DNA from 3 places in the Paucibacter sp. JuS9 genome. Region 2 is predicted to be linked to each of the others. Evidence: predicted binding sites of a transcription regulator. Region 2 holds the regulator's gene; each other region holds the start of a gene.
What was found. Region 2 encodes NrdR, which represses ribonucleotide reductase genes. Its sites were predicted from a motif close to CACNANATNTNGTG; they were not measured.
Positions count from the first base shown of each region.

Region 1: the regulator NrdR is predicted to act here: its motif matches at 1,752-1,765, upstream of ABT392_RS14175 (ribonucleoside-diphosphate reductase subunit alpha).
Region 3: the regulator NrdR is predicted to act here: its motif matches at 1,882-1,895, upstream of ABT392_RS10780 (ribonucleoside triphosphate reductase).

Region 1 covers NZ_CP194172.1:3,158,923-3,162,196, forward strand. The annotation lists gene ABT392_RS14175 (ribonucleoside-diphosphate reductase subunit alpha) at 1-1,496, opposite strand, end outside; gene ABT392_RS14180 (sigma-54-dependent transcriptional regulator) at 2,111-3,274, opposite strand, start outside.
Region 2 covers NZ_CP194172.1:1,700,702-1,703,975, forward strand. The annotation lists gene ABT392_RS07515 (GspH/FimT family pseudopilin) at 1-121, opposite strand, end outside; gene ABT392_RS07520 (type IV pilin protein) at 118-597, opposite strand; gene ABT392_RS07525 (GspH/FimT family pseudopilin) at 724-1,269, opposite strand; gene nrdR (transcriptional regulator NrdR) at 1,381-1,824, opposite strand; gene glyA (serine hydroxymethyltransferase) at 1,840-3,090, opposite strand; ZMP/ZTP riboswitch at 3,153-3,274, opposite strand, start outside.
Region 3 covers NZ_CP194172.1:2,409,896-2,413,169, forward strand. The annotation lists gene ABT392_RS10780 (ribonucleoside triphosphate reductase) at 1-1,748, opposite strand, end outside; gene ABT392_RS10785 (ribonucleotide reductase subunit alpha) at 2,414-2,806, opposite strand; gene ABT392_RS10790 (c-type cytochrome) at 2,973-3,274, shown strand, end outside.

The DNA.
Region 1 (3,274 bases), 1.5 Mb from region 2:
GTCCAGTCGCCACCGTCCATCACGCGGCGCATGAACAGGTCGGGGATCCAGTTCGCCGTGTTCATGTCGTGCGTGCGGCGGCGGTCGTCGCCGGTGTTCTTGCGCAGTTCCAGGAACTCTTCGATGTCCAGGTGCCACGATTCCAGATAGGCGCAGACGGCGCCCTTGCGCTTGCCGCCCTGGTTCACGGCCACGGCCGTGTCGTTGACCACCTTGAGGAAGGGGACGACGCCTTGCGACTTGCCGTTCGTGCCCTTGATGTGCGAACCGAGGGCCCGCACCGGCGTCCAGTCGTTGCCCAGACCACCGGCGAACTTGGACAGCAACGCGTTCTCTTTCAGCGCCTCATAGATGCCATCCAGGTCGTCGGCCACCGTCGTCAGGTAGCAGCTCGAGAGCTGCGAGCGGCGGGTACCCGAGTTGAACAGCGTCGGCGTGCTGGACATGAAGTCGAAGCTCGACAGCACTTCGTAGAACTCGATGGCGCGCGCTTCGCGGTTGATCTCGTTCAGCGCCAGGCCCATGGCCACGCGCATGAAGAAGGCCTGAGGCATCTCGATCCGCTTGCCTTCTGTGTGCAGGAAGTAGCGGTCGAACAGGGTCTGCAGACCCAGGTAGTCGAACTGGAAGTCGCGATCAGCCTTCAGTGCGGCGCCCAGCTTGGCCAGGTCGTACTGCTGCAGCCTCTCGTCCAGCAGCTCGGCCTGCACACCCTTCTTGATGAATTGCGGGAAGTACTCGGCATAGCGCTGGTGCATCTCGGCCTGGGTGACTTCCTCACCGAGGATTTCCTTGCGGATGGTGTGCATCAGCAGGCGCGCCGTGGCCTGGCTGTAGCTCGGGTCCTTCTCGATCAGCGTGCGGGCGGCCAGGATGGAGGCCTTGTAGACCTCGTCGATCGGCACGCCGTCGTACAGATTGCGCTTGGTCTCAGCCAGGATGGGCTCGGCTTTCACGTCGGCGCCCAGGCCTTCGCAGCTGGAGACGATCAGCGCCTGCAGGCTGGCCAGGTCCAATGGCACGCGCTGGCCGCCATCGATCACATGGATGCTGGCTTCCGCAGCCTTGGGGGCAGCGCCCTCGCCCTGGCGCAGGCGCTCTTGCGCACGACGCTCGCGGTACAGCACGTAGGCGCGGGCCACTTCATGGTGACCACCGCGCATCAGACCCAGCTCGACGTGGTCCTGCACGTCTTCAATATGGAACGTACCGCCACTGGGACGCGAGCGCAGCAGGGCGCGCACCACGTTTTCGGTCAGGCCGTCCACCGTCTCGCGCACGCTGGCCGAAGCCGCGCCACTGGTGCCATGCACTGCCAGGAAGGCCTTCATCAAGGCCACAGCAATCTTGCTGGGCTCGAAGGACACGACCGCACCATTGCGGCGAATGATCTGGTAGGCCAGGTATGCCGACGACTGCGGCGCCGCTGCGCTGTCGGTGGCAGGCACGCGGCTCGCGCCTTCGGCGACGACGGGCTGGGCGAGATGGGTTTGCATGGTGGGTCTACTTCCTTGTCTTTTCGTTCGAATCGGAATGGCAAAGCCGCGGCGGCATGTGCGGCTGCAGCCGTGGCTTTACTTGGGTCTTTGTTTGGGCTCGGTTAGCTCGCTGGCACTCGGCTGGCCATTCACCGATGCCTGAGCCCAGACACCACTGACTGCGAATGCAGCGTGGCCTTGAGGGTCTCCGGGAACAGCTTTTGAGACAGGCATTGCGGTGTGAAACCGAGTCAGGAGAATAGCACGAAAGGACACTATATCTGGGGGTCAACACCCCTTCAAGCACTACCAATAGCGTACGAACACTGTTGACCTAGGGGGGCGAATTGGCTAGCGAAGCAGTCTGGCGCGAGGCTTTCGGGCCAGGTCTTGCCCGCTCTATCGCGGGCTCACTGCGTGCCGGCCGATGGGTGCCGACGGCGGGCCGCATCAATGCTGGCTTGCAGCAAGAAATCGCTCGCCAGGCCGCGCCAATTGGTGCTTTGCACTTGCGCCGGCGACGGTCGGCGGCAGCGCTTCAGGACGGTTCGCGGCGGGCCGACGCGAGCACCGCTGTAACAGTTCGCAAGCCACCACTAGGGATAGTCTGGGGCCCTCGCAAACCCTGCTCTTCAGCTGTCGCTACCACCCTCGCCCACCGTGATGCCCAGGCGTGCCATGCGGTAGCGGATCTGGCGCAAGGACAGGCCCAGTGCCGCGCCAGCCGCCGTGCGGTTGTAGCGATGGCGCTCGAGCGCTCGCACCAGGATGTTGCGCTCGACATCGTCCAGGTGCAGGGCCAGGTCGTGAGGCAGCTCGGCCTCGTCGTCCGACACACGCCCTGGCGATGCCGGCACCAGACTGGCCAGCGGGTCGTCCAGAGCAGCGAACTGTGAATCGTCCAAGGCGGCGTCCGGCAAGTCCAGGTCCTCGGCGTCGATTGATTCACTGCCGGACAGCGCCAGCGCCCGGTGCAGCAGGTTCTCGAGCTCGCGCACATTGCCCGGGAAGGCATAGCGCGCCAGCTGTGCCAGCGCAGCACTGGTGAGGCGCGGTGGCGGCGAGACGCCGGCGTCGTGCGCAATGCGCTGCAGCACTCTCTCGCTGATCGCCGCCAGGTCTTCGATGCGCTCACGCAGTGGCGGCACCCGGATCTGGATCACGTTGAGACGGTAGAACAAATCCTGCCGGAAGCGGCCTGCTGCGACTTCGGCGCCGAGGTCCTTGTGTGTGGCACTGAGGATGCGCACATTCACCGGCGACTCCGCCACCGCACCCACCGGCCTCACCGAGCGCTCCTGGATCGCGCGCAAGAGCTTGCTCTGCATGGCCAGTGGCAGGTCGCCGATTTCGTCCAGGAACAGCGTGCCGCCGTGTGCGGCCTTGAAGAAGCCGTCGCGGTCTTCATTCGCGCCGGTGAATGCGCCCTTGCGATAGCCGAAGAACTCAGCCTCCAGCAATTGCTCGGGAATCGCACCGCAGTTAACGGCGACGAAGGGTGCCGAAGCACGCGCACCGGCATCATGCACCGCATGCGCCACAAGCTCCTTGCCGGTGCCGGACTCACCTTGCAGAAGCACCGGCGCCATGCTGCGGGCCACCTTGCCGATCAGGGAACGCACCTGGCGCATCGCCGATGAATCGCCGGCCAGCCGGTGCAAGGCCGCACTGAGCGCAGCGTCGGTGCTCGATTCAAGCGAGGCGGCGGCCGGCGCTGGCGCCGCGGACGGCCCGGGCGCGGACGCAGACTTGCTGCTGGCTTTTGCCACCGTCGCCGGCGCCTGCTCGACCCGCGG
Region 2 (3,274 bases):
GCTTGGCCATCATGTCGGCAAGCGACGGCGCCGCTACGGCCAGGATGACGCCCAGAATGCCGACCACGATCAGCATTTCGACCAAGGTGACACCACGGGATAGGAGCGACAGCTTCTTCATTTGGCCCAGCATTTGTCGTTGGTGGTGCTCAAGTCGGACTTGTAGCCGGCATAGGTCGTATTGCCGGAGAGCATCTTCAGCTCGAATTTGCGGCAGTCCGTGTCCCGGTCTTGCGGGCTCGAGCTGTTCGCCAAAGCCGTGAGGGTGTAACCCGTCTCACCAGAGGCAGCGATGGCGATCGTGTAGTGGCCTTGCGGCGAGGTCGAGGAGCCAACGCCCAAGGTGGACATGCTCGCCGCGTAGCTGGGCTGATTGGCCCGGTACCGTTCCTGGGCAAGCTGCAAGCTGTTCAAGGCACTGGTGGCGTCGGCCCGGCGGCTGCGAAACATGTATTGCTGGTAGGACGGCAGGGCAATGGCCGCCAGGATGCCGATCACGACCAGGGTGATCAGCAATTCGATCAGCGTGAACCCACGAAGGCCTAGCAAGCGGCCGGCACTTTGGGAACCGTCGATGGGCACGAATGGCATCGTCATGCGCAATTATTGGCACTTCCTTGCTGGTCTTAAGCCCGGAAATACCACTCATCGGCACCCAGACACCGCTTGTCAGTCAGCCCCTCGAACATGGGAGCAAGCCTCATGGACAGGTTCGGGAGCGGTTCAGGAACAGGCGTTCAGCCGCCTGAAACTGCCGTCGGGAGTACAGCTGCGCACCCGACCGGCGAGGCTGACCACGTGGCGGATCGTCGCTTTCCGGTCGGTGGCCGCGATGTCGATGCTGCCAGTCGGGCTGACCGTGCCGCGGTAGCCTGAAAAGGCCATGCTGGGAACATTGGCCTTGACGCTGGCGCGAAGCTCCAGCGGTATCCAATGAAGCTTGAGCGACTGAGCCTCGGCGCTGCACACGGCAAGCCCGTCGCTGTTGCAGGCACATGCGCCGCTGGCACCGGTGTGAAGCAGATAGCAGGTGCCAGTGGCGTGCACATTGAATCGCACATGGACCGCCTCGCCGAGCCGGATCGACTCGCCACGGGCCAGCATCACGTCCGTCCTGACGGTTTCGGCCAGGCCCTGGATGCGCTGTCGCAGCCTGAGTTCCTGCATGGCAGGCAGGGCCTTGCCGAGCAGGATGCCGAGAATCGCGCAATACATCAGGCATTCGACCAGGCCAAGGCCTTGCATCCCTTTCGGTGCAAGCTTGCTCATGACGCTCCTCCCTCAGGCTCATCGCTCTTTGTGCAAGCAATGTAGAAAAGCCGGCTCGTGCCGGCTTCATTCCTGGAGAGGAGGGTGTCCCCAGCTGGGGGGAGGCGAAGCTCAGATGTCCCGGATCAGCTGCCGGAATTCGTCCACATCCTCGAAGCTGCGATAGACCGAGGCGAAGCGCACATAGGCCACCTTGTCGATGCGCTTGAGTTCGCGCATCACCAGCTCGCCGAGCTTGGTGGAAGGCATTTCGCGCGCGCCGCTGGCGAGCAGCTTCTCTTCGATGCGGGCCAGCGCAGCATCGATCTGCTCGATGCTCACCGGCCGCTTGCGCAAGGCCAGCTGCATCGAAGCCCGCAGCTTGGCTGGTTCGAAGTCCGCCCGGGTGCCGTCCTTCTTGACCACGGCGGGCAGGGCGATTTCCGCCCGCTCATAGGTGGTGAAGCGCTTGTCGCAGCTCAGGCAACGGCGGCGACGCCGAATGACGTCGCCTTCGTCCGATTCCCGGGTCTCGGCGACCTGAGTTTCGGTGTGGCTGCAAAAAGGACAGCGCATCGGGCCTCTTGAGAATCAGCGGTAGACCGGAAAGTCGCGCGTCAGCGCGGCCACGTTGGCGCGCACTGCCTCGAGCACGGCCTCGTCGTTCGGCTTGTCCAGCACGTCGGCGATCAGGTGGGCCGTGGCGCGCACCTGCTCTTCCTTGAAACCGCGCGTGGTCATGGCCGGCGTACCCAGGCGGATGCCGCTGGTGACCATGGGTTTTTGCGGATCGTTCGGAATACCGTTCTTGTTGCAGGTCATGTGGGCCTTGCCCAGCAGCGCTTCGGCTTCCTTGCCGGTCAGGCCCTTGGGTCGCAGGTCCACCAGCATCACATGGCTCTCGGTACCGCCGGAGACGATGCGCAGGCCCCGCTCGATCAGCGTGTCGGCCAGCACCTTGGCGTTCTTGACCACCTGCTGCTGGTAGGCCTTGAACTCAGGCGTCAGCGCTTCCTTGAAGGCCACGGCCTTGCCGGCGATGACGTGCATCAACGGTCCGCCCTGGATGCCGGGAAAAATGGCGCTGTTGATCTTCTTGGCAATCGCCTCGTCGTTCATCAGGATGATGCCGCCGCGCGGGCCGCGCAGACTCTTGTGCGTGGTCGAGGTGACCACGTCGGCATAGGGCATCGGGTTAGGGTAGACGCCAGCAGCAATCAGGCCGGCGTAGTGGGCCATGTCCACCATGAAGTAGGCGCCGATTTCCTTGGCGATCTTGCCGAAGCGCTCGAAATCGATGCGCAGGCTGTAGGCCGAAGCGCCAGCGATGATCAGCTTTGGCTTCTTCTCGCGGGCCAGGGCTTCCATCGCGTCGTAGTCGATCTCTTCCTTCTCGTTGAGACCGTAACTGACCACGTTGAACCACTTGCCGCTCATGTTCAGTGCCATGCCGTGGGTCAGGTGACCGCCTTCGGCCAGGCTCATGCCCATGATGGTGTCGCCCGGCTGCAGCAACGCGAAGAACACGCCCTGGTTGGCTTGCGAGCCCGAGTTGGCCTGCACATTGGCGAAGTTGGCACCGTAGAGCTGCTTCAGGCGGTCAATGGCGAGTTGCTCGACCACGTCCACGTACTCGCAGCCACCGTAGTAGCGCTTGCCGGGATAGCCCTCGGCGTACTTGTTGGTCAGCTGGCTGCCCTGCGCCTGCATCACGGCCGGCGAGGTGTAGTTTTCCGAGGCGATCAGCTCGATGTGATCTTCCTGGCGCTGGTTTTCCTGCTGGATGGCTGCCCACAAATCAGGGTCGACATTGGCGAGAGTGGATTGGCTGCGATCAAACATGGTGGCTGATGGGTTTGTTCAAGAGGTGGCGCCACGCACGGCTCCACGCATGCGCGGAAACGCGGGGCTGCCCAGGCGAACGGCTGATACGGACGGGCTTTGCAACAGCCTCGGCCGCTCGCGCTCCACGGTGTATCCACCTCGGGCCGAGAGCTCGGCCCTGATCGCCAGTCGCGCGAAGCCG
Region 3 (3,274 bases), 710 kb from region 2:
CCCACCGGCAGTTGCGAGCTGTTCGTGTAGTAGGGCTGCTCTGGTGTTCCCGCCTGCAGGATTCCTGGGAAGCGCTTGCGGTCTTCCTTCGCGAAGCGGTAAGTCGTTCCTTCCGCCGGCGTTGCCTCCAGGTTGTAGAGATGCCCGGTCTGTTCCTGGAACTCCACCATGCGCGCACGGACATGGTCCAGCAAACGCACCGCCATGGCATGGCCGGCTGGCGTCGTGATGTTCTCCCGGTCCGCGCTGAAGTTGCGGAGCATCTCGTTGACGCCGTTGACTCCCAGCGTCGAAAAGTGGTTGCGCAGAGTTCCCAGGTAGCGCCTCGTGTAGGGGAACAATCCCTCATCGATCAGACGTTGGATCACCTTGCGCTTGATCTCCAAACTGTCGCGCCCTAGTTCCAGTAGGCGATCCAGTGCGGCCAGCAGTCCAGACTCATCACCGGCGTGCAGATGGCCCAGGCGCGCGCAGTTGACAGTCACCACCCCCAGGGATCCGGTCTGCTCGGCAGAGCCGAAAAGGCCATTGCCCCGTTTGAGCAACTCGCGCAGGTCGAGCTGAAGCCGGCAACACATCGAGCGCACCATATTCGGCTGCAGCTCGGAGTTCAGGAAGTTCTGGAAATACGGCAATCCGTAGCGCGCCGTCATCTCGAAAAGAGCCTGCGAGTTGGGACTGTCCCAATCGAAGTCCCGGGTGATGTTGTAGGTGGGGATCGGAAAAGTAAAGGCGCGCCCCTTGGCATCCCCGGCCATCATCACGTCGATGTAAGCACGGTTGATCAGGTCCATCTCGACCTGTAGATCGCCGTAGCAAAACGGCATCTCCCGCCCGCCGATCATCGGCACCTGCTCTCGCAGGTCGTCCGGACAAGTCCAGTCGAAGGTCAGATTGGTGAACGGCGTCTGCGTGCCCCACCGCGAAGGGACGTTGAGGTTGTAGATCAGCTCCTGCATCGCCTGGCGGACCTGCGCGTAGCCCAGAGCATCCTTGCGCACATAGGGCGCCAGATAGGTGTCGAAGCTGGAGAAGGCCTGTGCGCCCGCCCACTCGTTTTGCAAGGTGCCGAGGAAATTGACGATCTGCCCGACCGCGCTGCTCAGATGTTGGGGCGGGCCGGCTTCAACTTTTCCGGGAACACCGTTCAGCCCCTCGTTTAGCAGCGTACGCAAGGACCAGCCGGCGCAGTAGCCACTCAGCATGTCGAGGTCATGGATGTGGATGTCGGCCTCCCGGTGGGCCTGGCCGATCTCAGGCGGGTAGACCTGGTCCAGCCAGTAATTGGCCACAACCTTTCCGGATACGTTCAGAATCAGCCCGCCCAGGCTCCACCCCTGGTTGGCATTGGCCTTGATGCGCCAATCCTGCTGACCCAGGTACTCGTCCATCGTCGCCTGCACATCGACCAGGGTCTGCCGAGCCTTGCGCAGGCTGCGGTGCTGTTCCCGGTAGACGGCATAGGCGCGAAGTGTCCGGCGGTACCCGGCGTCGAACAGCGCCGCCTCAACCAGATCCTGCACCGCCTCGACAGACGGCCTGCAGATCTGCTGTGCGGCAAGCGAAGGCAAGACCTGCTCGTAGGTGAGGCGCCGCGCGCCGCCAGCGTCGAGTTCATCGCAAGCAGCACCCGCCCGGACAAGAGCCTGAACGATCTTCTCGGGATCGAACGCCAGCTCACGCCCATTGCGCTTGCTGATCAAGGAAGGCAGTCCAGGCAATGAATCGGTCTGAGCAGGGATTTTCATGGACATGTTGTGTCTGCCGCTGCGGCGGCGTCTGGGCAAAGAAGGGTAGGTCTCTGATGCGCGCACATGGCACTTCTCTTCAGCGGCAAGCCGAATGAAACACACACATTTAGTGTTTCGATTCGATGTCGGACACTATATGTAGTGCCAGGAGGCGAATACCGAAAGACTGCTCAGAGTTTGCGCCGGCGCAAACCCGGTGCGCTGCCAGCTGAAAACACCGATGCGGGAGACGACATTGCGCGAGCATCGTTCTGAACTGACCCAGGACAAGTCCCACATCAAGGCCAGAAGTGCTCCACGACATATGGCGTTAGGGCATGACGGGTTGTTCGAGGCTCGGCTGCGTTCAACAGGCCGGCATGCAAGCCGCTCGACGCGCTCGCTGAATAGCGCAGACCTCAGCGCAGGAGTCGCCTATCACCGCGTCGTGCAGGGTGACCCGACCGGTGGCTGAAACGCGGAATTCGGCCAGTACCGCGGGCGCGACTGCGCTGCAGCGGGAACACCTGGCCGACACAGGGCAGCCCCCCTGAGGCCCCTCTGGCGGTGTAGCGTCTCAGCCAACGCCGAGTCGTAGCGCCAAGCAGACCATGCCGAAGGAGACGCCCGAAAACGCCTGCTTGCCCCAAGGCCCTGGGGCGCAGCGGCTCAAGTCGGCCGCATCAGCGAAGCATCACTGCCTGCCCTTCGCGATTGAAGACGGCCAAACTTTGCACTTGCCCGACACGGACCGACTCAACCAGTTTGCGCAGCGCCGTGTCGACTTCACGCGCCTCGGCTGCGGCAGCAATTGCCCCAGCAAAAACCAGCACCCAGGCTTGCGCCATGGTGTCAGCTTCGCCGGCCAGAGATGCAAAGTCGGACAGCTCCGTCACGCACTTGTCGACGCACATCAGAGGAGTAATCTCGCCGCCGGCTCCCTGCTCGAAGGCTGCGCGCTCGGCTTGGCTGGCCTCCTCGCCAAGGCTTGCGCCAACAAAAACCATCAGCAGACGCTGAGGCTCCGCTTGCTGGCGAGCAGCCAGCAAGAGTTCATCAAATGAGGAAATGTTCATGCAGATCAGTGTACGAGGGAGCAGTCCCCGAGCGCAGTTCTGCAGCGTAGCCGCCACGCAGGGGATCCCAAGCGACGCAAAACTTGGATTTCTTATACAGCTTCAAGGAAATTCCCGAGCGTTTCCCTAGGCTGTCGGCATCCCAATCTATCCCCGGAGGATGACCATGAGCCGAGGCTTCACCAGCCAGATGGCGCGCAATATTTTCTACGGTGGCACGGCATTCTTCGTGTTGCTGTTTGCCGTGTTGATCTTCGACACCGAGCAACGCATCCCGGCGCGCTCGAAGTCGGGCGACATCACCCCGGCCGTCGTGCGCGGCAAACACATCTGGGAAACCCGCAACTGCATCGGTTGCCACACGCTGCTGGGCGAAGGGGCGTATTTCGCCCCCGAACTGGGCAATGTCTACACGCGCCGCGGCCCGGACTTCATCAAGGCATGGATGAAGGCCCAACCCACCCAGGC